DNA from 3 places in the Neorhizobium sp. PAMB6630 genome. Region 2 is predicted to be linked to each of the others. Evidence: predicted binding sites of a transcription regulator. Region 2 holds the regulator's gene; each other region holds the start of a gene.
The links. The regulator PhoB, encoded in region 2, activates phosphate uptake and scavenging genes when phosphate is short. The targets are predictions, from matches to a motif close to TGTCATNNANCTGTCAT.

Region 1 (4,170 bases), 1.3 Mb from region 2:
GGCATGACGAGCGTCATGGTGCAGGCCTTCAACATCATACAGGAGCGCATTTCGCGGGCGCGCCTTGCCGGCGATCCGCCGGATCTGGCGCTGCATCCGCGCCTCAGCGACATCGGCCTGTCTGAATTCCACCGCGCCGGCGAAGCAATCGACCGCGGCTACAAGGAAACCAAGGCGCGCATTGGCGAATTGAAGCGCATGCAGGATGTGTTTGCCAGCTGACGACCGTTTCCGGCCGCCAGCAGGAAGAGAATCAGCCGGCGATATAGGCCATCATATGCTCGGTTTCCGCCTCCACCTCGCGGATGCGGGCTTTTACCACGTCCCCGATGGAGATGATGCCGACGAGCTTGCCGCCCTCCTCCACGGGAATATGACGGAAGCGGCCGGTGCTCATGGTTTCCATCAATTCGTTGAGACTGGTGTCTTCGCGACAGCGAATGACATTGGCGGTCATGCCTGAAGAAACAGGCTTTTGCAGGCCATCTGCCCCATCGGCTGCCACCACGCGCACCAGATCGCGCTCGGTAAATATGCCGGCAATACGGCCTTCAAGGCTGGTCACCACGACCGCGCCGATTTTGTTTTCAGCCAGAATGGCCGCCACTTCGGCCACTGTTTTTTCCCGGCTGACGGACATCACGTCACGGCCTTTGGCATCCAGAATGTTCTTGACGGAGACAGGCATCAATTCCTCCTATTGACTATGTCTGATGCGCCGTCGGCTAAACTCCCCACTGCTTTTGGCGCACCCGGACGGGAATGGTGCGCCCGCTTCAAAGGCTTTGCAACAGTCAACTGCCTGCAGACGGCATTTGTTAAGCAATCTCTTTTTCACCGACCAGAGGATCGAACAGCCCAAACAGCAGGTAGCCGAACAGGAAGCCGCCAATATGTGCATCCCAGGCAATGGCGCCGGCATCCGAACCGACCAGCGGCATGCCCAGAGCCACCAGCACGTTACCCAGAAACCAGACCACGGTAAAAACCAGAACCGTGCGGTTTCTGAGCGCCGACACAATGCCCTGGCGCGGCAGGAAATTGGCCGAATCGCGGCGCATGCCGCCGCCATGTTTGGGAAAGGCGAAACGGCACGCAGCGCCCATCAGCGCCGAGACGACACCCGACGCACCGATCAGCAGCGTCTCCTGTCCCCAGTTGAGGCCCGCGTGGAAAAAGGCGGCGGCGGCTGCCGAACAAATCCAGAAGGCAAGATAACGCCAGAGCCCGATACGGCGCACCACGGGCGCACCAAAGGCCGTCAGCCACAGGCAGTTGAAGATCAGGTGTTCCAGGCTGCCATGCATCAAGGAGTAGGTGACCGGCGTCCACAGCCATTCCAGCCCCTGATCGGTCAGCGGATAGACATAACGCAGCGGCGTGAAGGCCATTTCAAACAGCATCAGCTCGCGCCACTGGTCGCTGAGCAGATAGGCATCGACCAGATAGAGTACGACCAGCACCGCAAGGGTCACAACGAGCGGTTTGGGAAGATTGAAGATCGGTTGGGCCGGCGCGCGCGGCCGCTCCATGCCTTGCCCCACTGCCGGCCCCACATCCGGCCCAGTATTCGGGACAGAAGCCGGCGGACGGCCTGCGTTATGCGGTGGCTGATCGCCTGACCCTGGTGTGTTCGGCGAATCGTCCATCTGCGCGTCCTTCCCGGTTTTGATGAGAGACATATAAGCACGCCGCGGCATTAGGGAAAGGTAACAAGGCCCTCCGCTTCAACGCGGCCTCCTGAACAGGCCATACACAGTCGACGCAAAATCTAAGTCATGCTCCGATTGTAAGAAAACTGTCGCAGGCATGATTTAAAGGCGGGCTTCCGGGATAGCCCGTGCCCGACCGCCGGGACATTCCCGACACCTCAATGCCCGACCCGTCCGCCAGGCGACCGGTGAACCACGCATGCGTGCATCCTGTCTGCCCTCCTCCTCAGAAAGGCCCTCACCATGAATTGCCGCGTTCCGTCCCTTGCCGGCCTTACCCTTTCCCTTCTCCTATCCACAGCCCTTGCCCCGGCGTTTGCCGATCCGATCGTGCTGCCGCCGGCCCCGGCAGGACTTGGCCATGCCGACAGCGCCAATCCGGCAGAAGGCGTTGCGGCCTATGTCGATAACGGTGCCAGCAACCAGCGCGGTGATGCCTGCCTTTCGACGCAGGAGACCAATGCCGGCGTGCGGCTATTGTCCGGCTTCCTTGATCTCTGGACACCCCGCACGCCTTTCGTTGATGCCGATCAGGATGCGCCGGCGAAAGACGGCTGCCCCGCCGTTGCCAAATCCGACTGGGACGGCCTGCCGCGCAGCGCAACCGATGGCACGATAAAGCAGCCGGACGTTCATGCCGCCAACATCGGTTACGTGATCCGGACGACCGCTGCCCATACGCCCGAAACCGATCTCGAAGCCTATCTCGATGACCGTCGCGGCAAGAGCGTCAGCATCACCGACGGGCTCGGGCCGCTCGCGGATGCCTGGCGCAAAGGCGTTCAGCAGACGACGACCATCACCGACATGCCCGCGGATGCGACAAGCGTCAAATATGACGACAAGGGCAACAATCGCGGCGTCGGCAGCAAGGACGGCAATGCCAATATGGGCAAGGCGGTCGATCTCGTGGAGGCCGGCAGCAAGGATGGCTCCACCGAACCCGCCAAGCGTTATTATAAATATGCCCGCCCCTATCGCTGGAGCGAGGAGGTGCGCGTCGTGCCGCAGCTGGAGCCGGCCAAGAGCACCAAACCCGCCGGCGATGGCGGCTTTCCGAGCGGCCATACAGCCGAAGCCTGGCGCGATGCGCTTGTCATGGCTTATCTGGTGCCTGAGCGCTATCAGGAGATGGTGACGCGCGCGGTGCGCATGGGCGAAAACCGCATCCGCGCCGGCATGCACCAGCCTTTCGATGTGATCGGCGGGCGCATGCAGGCAACAGCCGTCGTCGCCTATAATCTCAACCGATCCGACTATGCCGTGTTGAAGTCGGAAGCCTATCAGCAGACCCAGACTTTTCTGGCCAGCGAAACCGGCGCGGCAGATTTTGCCGGCCTGATGGCGCTTGCCCATTCCGCCCCGGCCGGCACGGACCGGTTTGCCGACCGCGCCGAAAACGCAGCCTTCGTTGCACCCCGCTTCACCTACGGCCTGCCGAGGATTGGCGCATCAGACAGCGCGCCAGTCGTGCCGAAGGGCGCCGAAGTGCTGCTCGAAACCCGCCTTCCCTATCTCGATGCCGCGCAGCGCCGTGTCGTCCTCAAAAGCACGGCACTTGCTGGCGGTTATCCGATCATGAGCGATGCGGAAGGCTGGGGGCGCCTTAACCTGTTTGCCGCAGCCGACGGGTTCGGTGCCTTCGATGGCGACGTCACGGTTGCCATGGACGCCGCAAAGGGCGGCTTTAATGCCGCCGACAGTTGGAAGAACGATATCGCAGGCGGTGGCAAGCTGGTGAAGACGGGAAGCGGTGTGCTGACGCTTTCCGGCCACAACAGCTTTTCCGGCGGCGTGATCGTGGAAGGTGGCGCGCTCGTTGCTGCCTCACCAAGCGCCTTCGGCTCGGGCGATCTCTATGTCGCCGGCGGCCGGGCGGTGGTGGCGGGGCCGAAGCTTACCGTGTCCGGCAATTTCGTGATGCGCAAGGCAGGCACCGTTGAAGTCACCGTGTCCGGCAAGGAGGGCGGCCTGACGATCGGCAAGAATGCCGCAATCGAAGGGGGAGTGTTGCGGGTGACCCTTGCTGCCGGTTATACGCCGTCTGCCGGCGACGAACTGTCCGTGATCCGTTCCGGCGCTCTTGAGGGCCGCTTCGATGACATCGTGCTCGAGGGGCACGAGACTGTGCCCGTCTATGGCAAGACCGGCCTTTCGCTGCGCATCAAGGGCTGACCGGAGAGGCTTGCCCCCTTCGATATCTCCGGCGGCTCGCACACTGCGGGCCGCTTTTTTTCATTTTTCCGCCTTCTTGTCTCATCCGTCACCGTCTCCGCCGGCGCTTTGCCGGCCTCTTGGCACGATTTTCGCTCCTTTCATATTTGTGGCGGAAATGCGTCACGAACCGCTTCGGAACGAAACAGATGGTGCCAATGCGAAACGAGCGCAGCAAGGAAATCTTCAGCTATTGGGACAGCTTACGTCTCGGCGAGGCTGTTCCGACACGCACGCAGATCAA
Region 2 (4,170 bases):
ATCAACAACCTGGCAGCCGTTCCCTCGATTGTTTACGGCCTTCTCGGTCTTGCGGTGTTCATCAACTTCATGGGCCTGCCGCGTTCGGCCTCGCTGATCGGCGGCCTGGTGCTGACCCTGATGACGCTGCCGACGATCATCATCGCCACGCGTGCGGCGCTGAAGGCTGTGCCCCCGTCCATTCGGGCAGCAGCGCTCGGGCTTGGCGCCTCCAAGATGCAGACGATCTTCCATCACGTTCTGCCGCTTGCGATGCCGGGCATCCTGACGGGCACCATCATCGGTCTGGCCCACGCGCTCGGTGAAACCGCGCCGCTTCTCCTGATCGGTATGGTCGCCTTTGTCGCCAACTACCCGACCACGCCGCTCGATCCGTCGACGGCCTTGCCGGTGCAGATCTACATGTGGGCTAACGAGGCGGAACGCGCCTTCGTGGAGCGCACCTCGGGAGCAATCATCATCCTGCTCCTGTTCCTGATCGCAATGAATGTTGGCGCAATCCTCTTGCGTCGTCGCTTCGAACGGCGTTGGTAGAAGGACCCGGACCATGAACATGATGTCGGAAGCAGCAGTTGAAAAGGCTCTGGATCAGAAAATGAATGACGTTTCCTACAAGATGGTGGGCAAGGACGTTTCTGTCTATTACGGCGAGAAGCGGGCCCTCTTCGACGTAAACCTCAATGTCCGCGAGAACACGGTGACGGCGCTGATCGGCCCTTCGGGCTGCGGCAAGTCCACCTTCCTGCGTTGCCTCAACCGCATGAACGATACGATCGAAAGCTGCCGTGTCACCGGGCGTATCACGCTCGATGCCGACGATATCTACGATCCGTCGATCGACGTGGTGGAACTGCGCGCCCGCGTCGGCATGGTGTTCCAGAAGCCGAACCCGTTCCCGAAGTCGATCTACGAAAACATCGCCTACGGTCCGCGCATTCACGGCCTTGCCCGCAACAAGGCGGACATGGACCAGATCGTCGAGGCAAGCCTGCAGCGTGCGGGCCTCTGGAACGAAGCAAAGGACCGCCTGCAGGAATCTGGCACCGGCCTTTCCGGTGGCCAGCAGCAGCGCCTCTGCATTGCCCGCGCCATTGCCGTTTCGCCTGAGGTCATCCTGATGGACGAGCCCTGCTCGGCGCTCGATCCGATTGCGACGGCCAAGGTGGAAGAGCTGATCCACGAACTTCGCAGCAATTACACCATCGTCATCGTCACCCACTCGATGCAGCAGGCGGCCCGCGTGTCGCAGCGCACCGCCATGTTCCATCTCGGCCAGCTGGTCGAGGAGAACGACACGGACAAGATGTTCACCAACCCGGATGATCAGCGTACGCAGGATTACATCATGGGCCGCTTCGGCTGATTGCCGTTACACCCATGCCCTTGCGCTGACACCCCTATCCGAGGACGCCAAATATGCCTTCGCACATCCTTTCGGCCTATGACGAAGACCTGAAATATCTGAACCGCCGGATTTCCGAAATGGGCGGCCTTGCCGAGCAGATGTGCGGCGATGCCGTGCGGGCGCTGGTCAATTCCGATGGCGCGCTTGCCCAGAAGGTCATCTCCGACGATGTGATCCTGGATCACGCTGAACGCGAGATCCAGGAAAAGGCGATCATCACCATCGCCAAGCGCCAGCCGATGGCGGCTGACCTGCGCGAAATCATCGGAACGCTGCGTATCGCTGCCGATCTGGAGCGCGTCGGCGACCTTGGCAAGAACACTGCCAAGCGCGTCATCGCAGTGCAGGGCACCGGCGTGCCGCGCAAGCTTGCTCGCGGCCTGGAACACCTGTCGGAGCTTGCGCTGGTTCAGCTGAAGGAAGTGCTGGACGTGTTTTCCAGCCGTTCCGTGCAGAAGGCCGAAGCCATTCGCCAGCGCGACGAGGAAATCGACGCGATGTACACCTCGCTGTTTCGCGAGCTGTTGACCTACATGATGGAAGATCCGCGCAACATCACGTCGTGCACGCATCTTCTGTTCTGCGCCAAGAACATCGAGCGCATCGGCGACCACGCCACCAACATCGCCGAAACCATCTATTACATCGCAACAGGTGCCCAGCCTGAAGGCGAGCGCCCCAAGGACGATACGTCCAACACGCTTGGTGCTGTGGCCGAGTAAGGCCATACTGACGGAGTGCCTGAACCATGCTGCCCAAAATTGCGGTTGTGGAGGACGAGGAAGCTCTCAGCGTCCTCCTGCGCTATAATCTCGAGGCCGAAGGCTACGAGGTCGAGACGATCCTGCGCGGAGACGAGGCGGAGATCCGCCTCCAGGAACGGTTGCCGGATCTGTTGATCCTCGACTGGATGCTGCCGGGCGTATCGGGCATCGAGCTTTGCCGGCGCTTACGCATGCGTCCGGAAACCGAACGGCTGCCGATCATCATGCTGACGGCACGCGGTGAGGAAAGCGAACGGGTGCGGGGCCTTGCCACCGGTGCCGACGATTACGTCGTCAAGCCGTTCTCGACGCCGGAACTGATGGCGCGGGTGAAGGCCATGCTGCGACGTGCTCGGCCCGAGGTTCTCTCCAGCGTGCTGCGCTGCGGTGATATAGAGCTGGACCGCGAGACGCACCGCGTTCACCGTAAAAGCCGCGAAGTGCGGCTTGGGCCGACGGAATTCCGCCTCCTGGAATTTCTGATGGCCTCGCCGGGCCGCGTCTATTCACGCTCGCAGCTGCTCGATGGCGTCTGGGGCCATGATATCTACGTGGATGAACGCACCGTCGACGTGCATGTCGGGCGCCTGCGCAAGGCACTCAACTTCTCCAACATGCAGGATGTGATCCGCACCGTGCGCGGCGCCGGATATTCGATGGAAGCCTGAAGCGCGTTCGTCACGTCTGATGAAACACGGTTTTGACGCCCGGCGGCTCTTGGCTCCGGGCGTTCTTTTGTCGGCTTTTTCAGGGTGTCTCCAGGCACAAAAAAACGGGCGCGAGGCCCGTTTTCAGAGTGCTGAGCGGCAAACGCTCGAAAAGATATCAGGCGCGGGCAGCAGCCGAGATGTTGGCAGCCTTACGACGCTCGTTGACCGGCTGGTAGGCGAGGCGAGCGTGATATTTGCAGTAGGGCGAGGTATCGGCAGAATCCGAACCGCAGAAGTGGAAGTCGTCCTTCAGGGGATCGCCCATCGGCCACTTGCAGGTGCGTTCCGTCAGGTCCGTCAGCGAAAGCTTACGCGACATCGGTACCACGACATTGCTCGGGGCGCGGAATTCCGTCGGCTGTACGGCCTCGACTTCCGGCGCTACCACGGCAACACCAACCGCATGGGGTGTGGTACGGGCAGGATTGGTTGTGGTGCGGGCCGCAAAGTTCGGGGCGCGCGGAGCAGAGGTGGTGCGCTTGGGCGCGGTGCGCGCCGTTGCCTGCGTGCCGCCGGCCTTGACGCGGCCTGGCAGGTTGAGACGGTGTACCTTGCCGATCACGGCGTTGCGGCTGACGCCGCCCAGCTGTGTTGCGATCTGGCTTGCGCTCAGGCCTTCGGCCCAAAGCCGCTTTAGTCTCTCGACGCGCTCGTCCGTCCAGTTCATGCCATCTCTCCGCCGTAGGGGCTGTGCGGACAGAATCGCTCACCTGCCGGCGGGAAGATTTCCTGCCGGACATACCATATATATGTGCTTGGTGACTAGTTCCGCCGCATGCAGTCTAGTAATTGATCTTTAACCTATCGACCCCGGGACTCGCTGACAAGAGTCGGCGGAATCGCGGCGAATCGATTTCAGGGTTTTCCCCAACTTGCTTTTAAGGCGAGTCTTTTTTGTCACAGCGCAAAAGCTTCGCGCAAGCCAGCCTCACGCAGCGGAAATCCCCTGAAATTCAAGCGATTTGTTGACAGTTGATCCTGAAATGCCGATAGTGCGCCAGCCGCCGCTTAAGGCGGCATTTTTAGTTTCTGGTTTGAATTCCGGCGGCCGTGCCGCCACAAGGGATTATCGTTGCCCAAGGAGTGATGTCGCCATGGCTGAAGCCGCACTTTTCGACACCTTTGCACGGGCTCCGCTGCGTTTCGTGCGCGGCGAGGGCGTCTGGCTCGTGACGGAAACGGGCGAGCGATATCTCGATTTCGGCGCAGGCGTTGCCGTGACCTCCTGCGGCCATTCCAATCCGCATCTGGTCGCGGCGCTGAAGGACCAGGCCGACAAGGTCTGGCACCT
Region 3 (4,170 bases), 1.5 Mb from region 2:
GCATGGGAAGAGCGTCCGGCGGTTGTCACATCTGTTCGAAGCGGCAGGATGCCGCTTCGAGGTTGAGAATGTGATAAGTCACCGGAAAATCTAGAGCACCTTGGCGTTTTAGCCAGAGGTCACGGCAAAATCCGCATGCGAGGCTTCAACGACGGCAAGTGCTGCCATGTTGACGACGCCGCGCGAGGTAACCGAGGTCGACAGGATGTGTGCCGGCTGGGCTGCTCCGAGCAGGATCGGACCGACATGCAGCGCATCCATCATGGTGCGGGCAATGCCGAGCGAGATATTGGCGGCATCGAGATTCGGGAAGACCAGAAGGTTTGCCTCGCCCGTCAGGCTGCTGTCGGGAAGTGCCCGCTTGCGCAGCTGTTCCGAGAGTGCCGAACCCGCCTGCATTTCGCCGTCCACTTCCAGTTCCGGCGCCCGCTCGCGGATGATCTGGAGAGCCGCGCGCATCTTGGTGGCGCTTTCGGAATTGCGCGAGCCGAAATTCGAGTGGCAGATCAGCGCTGCCTTCGGCGTGATGCCGAAGCGGCGGATTTCCTGCGCGGCGAGAATGGTGATCTCGGCGATCTCTTCCTGCGTCGGGTTGTAGTTGACAAAAGTATCGGTGAAGAAGACCGGGCCTTTCTGGGCGATCAGCAGGCTCAGGCTCGAAAAGGCGCAGACACCCTTCTGCTTGCCGATGATCTGGCTGACATCCTTGAGATGGCGGTCGAACCGGCCTTCAACGCCGCAGATCAGCGCATCCGCTTCGCCGCGCTTCACCGACAAGGCACCGATCACGGTGTTGTTGGTGCGCACGATGGTGCGGGCCGCTTCCGGGTTGATGCCGGCGCGACCGACAAGAGCCACGTAATCATCGACATAATCGCGGTAACGCGGATCGTCTTCCGGATTGACCACGGCAAAATCGACGTTCGGGCGTATGCGGATGCCAAAACGCTTGAGGCGGGCTTCGATGACCGACGGACGACCGATGAGGATCGGCACGCCGGTCTTTTCCTCGAGCAGAACCTGGGCGGCGCGCAGCACGCGCTCATCTTCGCCTTCGGCAAAGATCACGCGGTTCTTTTCCGCCTGCTTGGCACTCGTAAAGATCGGCTTCATGACGAAGCCGGAGCGCCAGACGAAGCGGTTCAACTGATCGAGATACTGGTCGAAATCGGCAATCGGCCGCGAGGCAACGCCGGTTTCTGCGGCAGCCTTGGCAACAGCCGGCGCGATGCGCAGGATAAGGCGCGGATCGAACGGCGACGGGATGAGGTAATTGGGACCGAAGACCGGCGTTTCATCCGCATAGGCACGGGCGGCAACGTCAGAAATTTCCTCGCGGGCAAGGCCGGCAATCGCCTTTACCGCCGCCATCTTCATTTCTTCGTTGATCGTGGTTGCGCCGCAATCGAGCGCGCCCCGGAAGATGTAAGGGAAGCAGAGGACGTTGTTGACCTGGTTGGCAAAGTCCGAGCGCCCGGTGCAGATCATCGCATCGGGACGGGCGGCACGCGCCAGTTCCGGCATGATTTCCGGCGTCGGATTGGCCAGCGCCATGATCAGCGGCTTTTCCGCCATCTGCACGAGCAGTTCCTGCTTCAGCACGCCGGCTGCCGACAGGCCGAGGAAGACGTCTGCGCCGCCGATCGATTCGGCAAGCACCCGCTTGTCGCTCTTCTGGGCGTAGATTTCCTTCCACGGGTCCATCAGCACGTTGCGGCCGTCATAAACGAGGCCCTCGATATCGTGGACCCAGATGTTTTCGCGCTTGGCGCCGAGCGAAACGAGGAGGTTGAGGCAGGCGAGTGCTGCAGCACCGGCGCCGGACGTGACGATCTTGACGTCGGAAATCTTCTTGCCGGCAAGTTCCAGGCCGTTGAGGATGGCAGCCGCCACGATGATGGCCGTGCCATGCTGGTCGTCATGGAAGACCGGAATGTTCATTTTCTGGCGCAGCTGGCGCTCGACTTCAAAACATTCCGGCGCCTTGATGTCTTCCAGGTTGATGCCACCGAAGGTTGGCTCCAGAGCGGCAATCGTCGACACCATCTCGTCCACCGTTTCAGCGGCGATCTCGATGTCGAAGACGTCAATGGCGGCGAATTTTTTGAAGAGGACGGCCTTGCCTTCCATGACAGGCTTGGAGGCAAGCGGTCCGATATTGCCAAGGCCAAGGACGGCCGTGCCGTTCGACACGACGCCGACGAGATTGGCGCGCGCGGTATATTCGGCGGCCATGTCAGGGTTGTCGCGGATCGCAAGGCAGGGGGCGGCGACGCCCGGTGAATAGGCAAGCGCGAGATCGCGCTGGTTACCGAGCGGCTTGGTGGCGACGATTTCCAGCTTGCCGGGGCGCGGATAGCGGTGGAAAAACAGTGCCTGCTCATCCAGGTCCGCCTTTGCGGTGTCCGTGTCCACAGGTGTGTTGTCCTTGTGTTCCATCGCCATCTCCTTTCAGTCTTTTGTCTTGGTCTGTCTCATACATCAAACGGCGTCGGGGAACAGTAGTGAAATATCGGGGGCAAGGACGCAAGCCTGTGTCCCTGCTGCCGCATTCGGCAGTTTGCGGCGGCGGAATGGCCCCGCAACCGGCCGCTGTCATGCTCCTGAAATACGAGTCTGATTTGGACAAAGGAGGGGCGGTCTGACGAAAGGGTGAGCGACGTGGCAGAGACACTGGAAACGAAACACTTCAGGACCTTGTTCATTTCCGATATCCACCTGGGTTCCAAGGCGGCAAAGACCGATTTCCTTCTGGATTTCCTGCGCTACCACGAGGCCGAGACGATCTTTCTGGTCGGAGACATCGTGGATGGCTGGCGGCTGAAGCGCAGCTGGTACTGGCCGCAGGGCTGCAATGACGTGGTGCAGAAACTGCTGCGCAAGGCGCGCAAGGGCACCCGCATCGTCTACATTCCCGGCAATCACGACGAGTTCCTGCGTGCCTTCCCCGGCGTTCACTTCGGCGGCATTGAAGTGGCGGATCGGATGGTGCATGAAGCCGCCGACGGCCGAAAATACCTCGTGCTGCATGGCGACGAGTTCGACGTCGTCGTGCGCAATATCCGCCTCCTCGCTTATCTCGGCGATTGGGCCTATGACGCAGCCATTGCCATTAACGTGGTACTGGCCGCTGTTCGTCGCCGGCTTCACCTACCTTACTGGTCGTTTTCGGCCTGGGCCAAGCTGCAGGTCAAGCAGGCCGTCAATTTCATCGGCGAATTCCAGAAGGTCGTGGCCGAGGAAGCCCGGCGCAACAATGTCGACGGCGTGATCTGCGGCCATATCCATCATGCGGTGATGGAGGATATCGACGGCATCCGCTACATCAACACCGGCGACTGGGTGGAAAGCTGCACGGCCATCGTCGAGCACATGGATGGCACATTCGAGCTGATCTCCTGGCAGCATTCCGGCCAGACGGTCGAAATTCCGGCGCTGCTGGCGCCGCCCCTTACGGCAAAAGGTGACATGCAGGCTGCCTGAACATTCACCTGCCGGCTCTCCCGGCAGATTTGCCTGCCGTGCGCGTGCTTGATGTCTGAGCGGTGGCAAGAGTGTGGCGCATGCTGTGCTTGCGTGGTAAAGCGATCAAATTCCAAGACGATTCCCGATCGCCCAACCCGCCGCCGTCAGCATGGGAGCCCCCGTGGCCCAGGCTTTTTCCCCGATTGCCATTCCCCGTCTGTTTCCCGTTCGTTGCGCGCTGGCCTATGCGGCAGCGCTTGGCGTCAACGGTATTCTTTTGCCATTCTTTCCGGTCTGGCTGAAATCGCTGGCGCTCGATGAATGGCAGATCGGCCTCATCCTGTCGGTGCCGATCGTTCTGCGCGTTCTCTCGGCGCCGGTTGCCGGTTACCTTGCCGACCGGCTGTCGGAGCGGGTGCGTATCCTTCTGTTTTCCGCCGTCCTCTCCATCACCACCGCACTTCTGCTGATGGTGGTCGACGGGTTCTGGATGGTGCTTCTGGTGTTCAGCCTGCAAGGGGCAGCCTTTGCGCCCTTCACGCCGGTTCTGGAAAGCATCACTGTCATGGGCGTGCGCCGCTGGGGTTATCGTTATGGCACGATAAGGGTCTGGGGCTCGATCGGGTTTGTGGCGATGACACTTCTGGCGGGCGAGGCGATCTCGCGCTTTTCCGCCTCCGTCGTGCCGCTTGTGGCGGCCTCGGC

Region 1: the regulator PhoB is predicted to act here: its motif matches at 1,789-1,805, upstream of AC4CWF_RS09890 (acid phosphatase).
Region 3: the regulator PhoB is predicted to act here: its motif matches at 2,594-2,610, upstream of AC4CWF_RS09070 (UDP-2,3-diacylglucosamine diphosphatase).

Annotation. Positions count from the first base shown of each region.
Region 1 covers NZ_CM177836.1:2,094,445-2,098,614, reverse strand. The annotation lists gene AC4CWF_RS09905 (patatin-like phospholipase family protein) at 1-222, shown strand, start outside; gene AC4CWF_RS09900 (CBS domain-containing protein) at 254-688, opposite strand; gene AC4CWF_RS09895 (rhomboid family intramembrane serine protease) at 819-1,532, opposite strand; gene AC4CWF_RS09890 (acid phosphatase) at 1,956-3,887, shown strand; gene AC4CWF_RS09885 (PAS domain-containing protein) at 4,076-4,170, shown strand, end outside.
Region 2 covers NZ_CM177836.1:3,434,285-3,438,454, reverse strand. The annotation lists gene pstA (phosphate ABC transporter permease PstA) at 1-534, shown strand, start outside; gene pstB (phosphate ABC transporter ATP-binding protein PstB) at 548-1,363, shown strand; gene phoU (phosphate signaling complex protein PhoU) at 1,417-2,127, shown strand; gene phoB (phosphate regulon transcriptional regulator PhoB) at 2,154-2,837, shown strand; gene AC4CWF_RS16350 (GcrA family cell cycle regulator) at 2,995-3,546, opposite strand; gene AC4CWF_RS16345 (aspartate aminotransferase family protein) at 3,974-4,170, shown strand, end outside.
Region 3 covers NZ_CM177836.1:1,921,008-1,925,177, forward strand. The annotation lists gene AC4CWF_RS09060 (hypothetical protein) at 1-4, opposite strand, end outside; gene AC4CWF_RS09065 (NADP-dependent malic enzyme) at 109-2,439, opposite strand; gene AC4CWF_RS09070 (UDP-2,3-diacylglucosamine diphosphatase) at 2,653-3,483, shown strand; gene AC4CWF_RS09075 (MFS transporter) at 3,647-4,170, shown strand, end outside.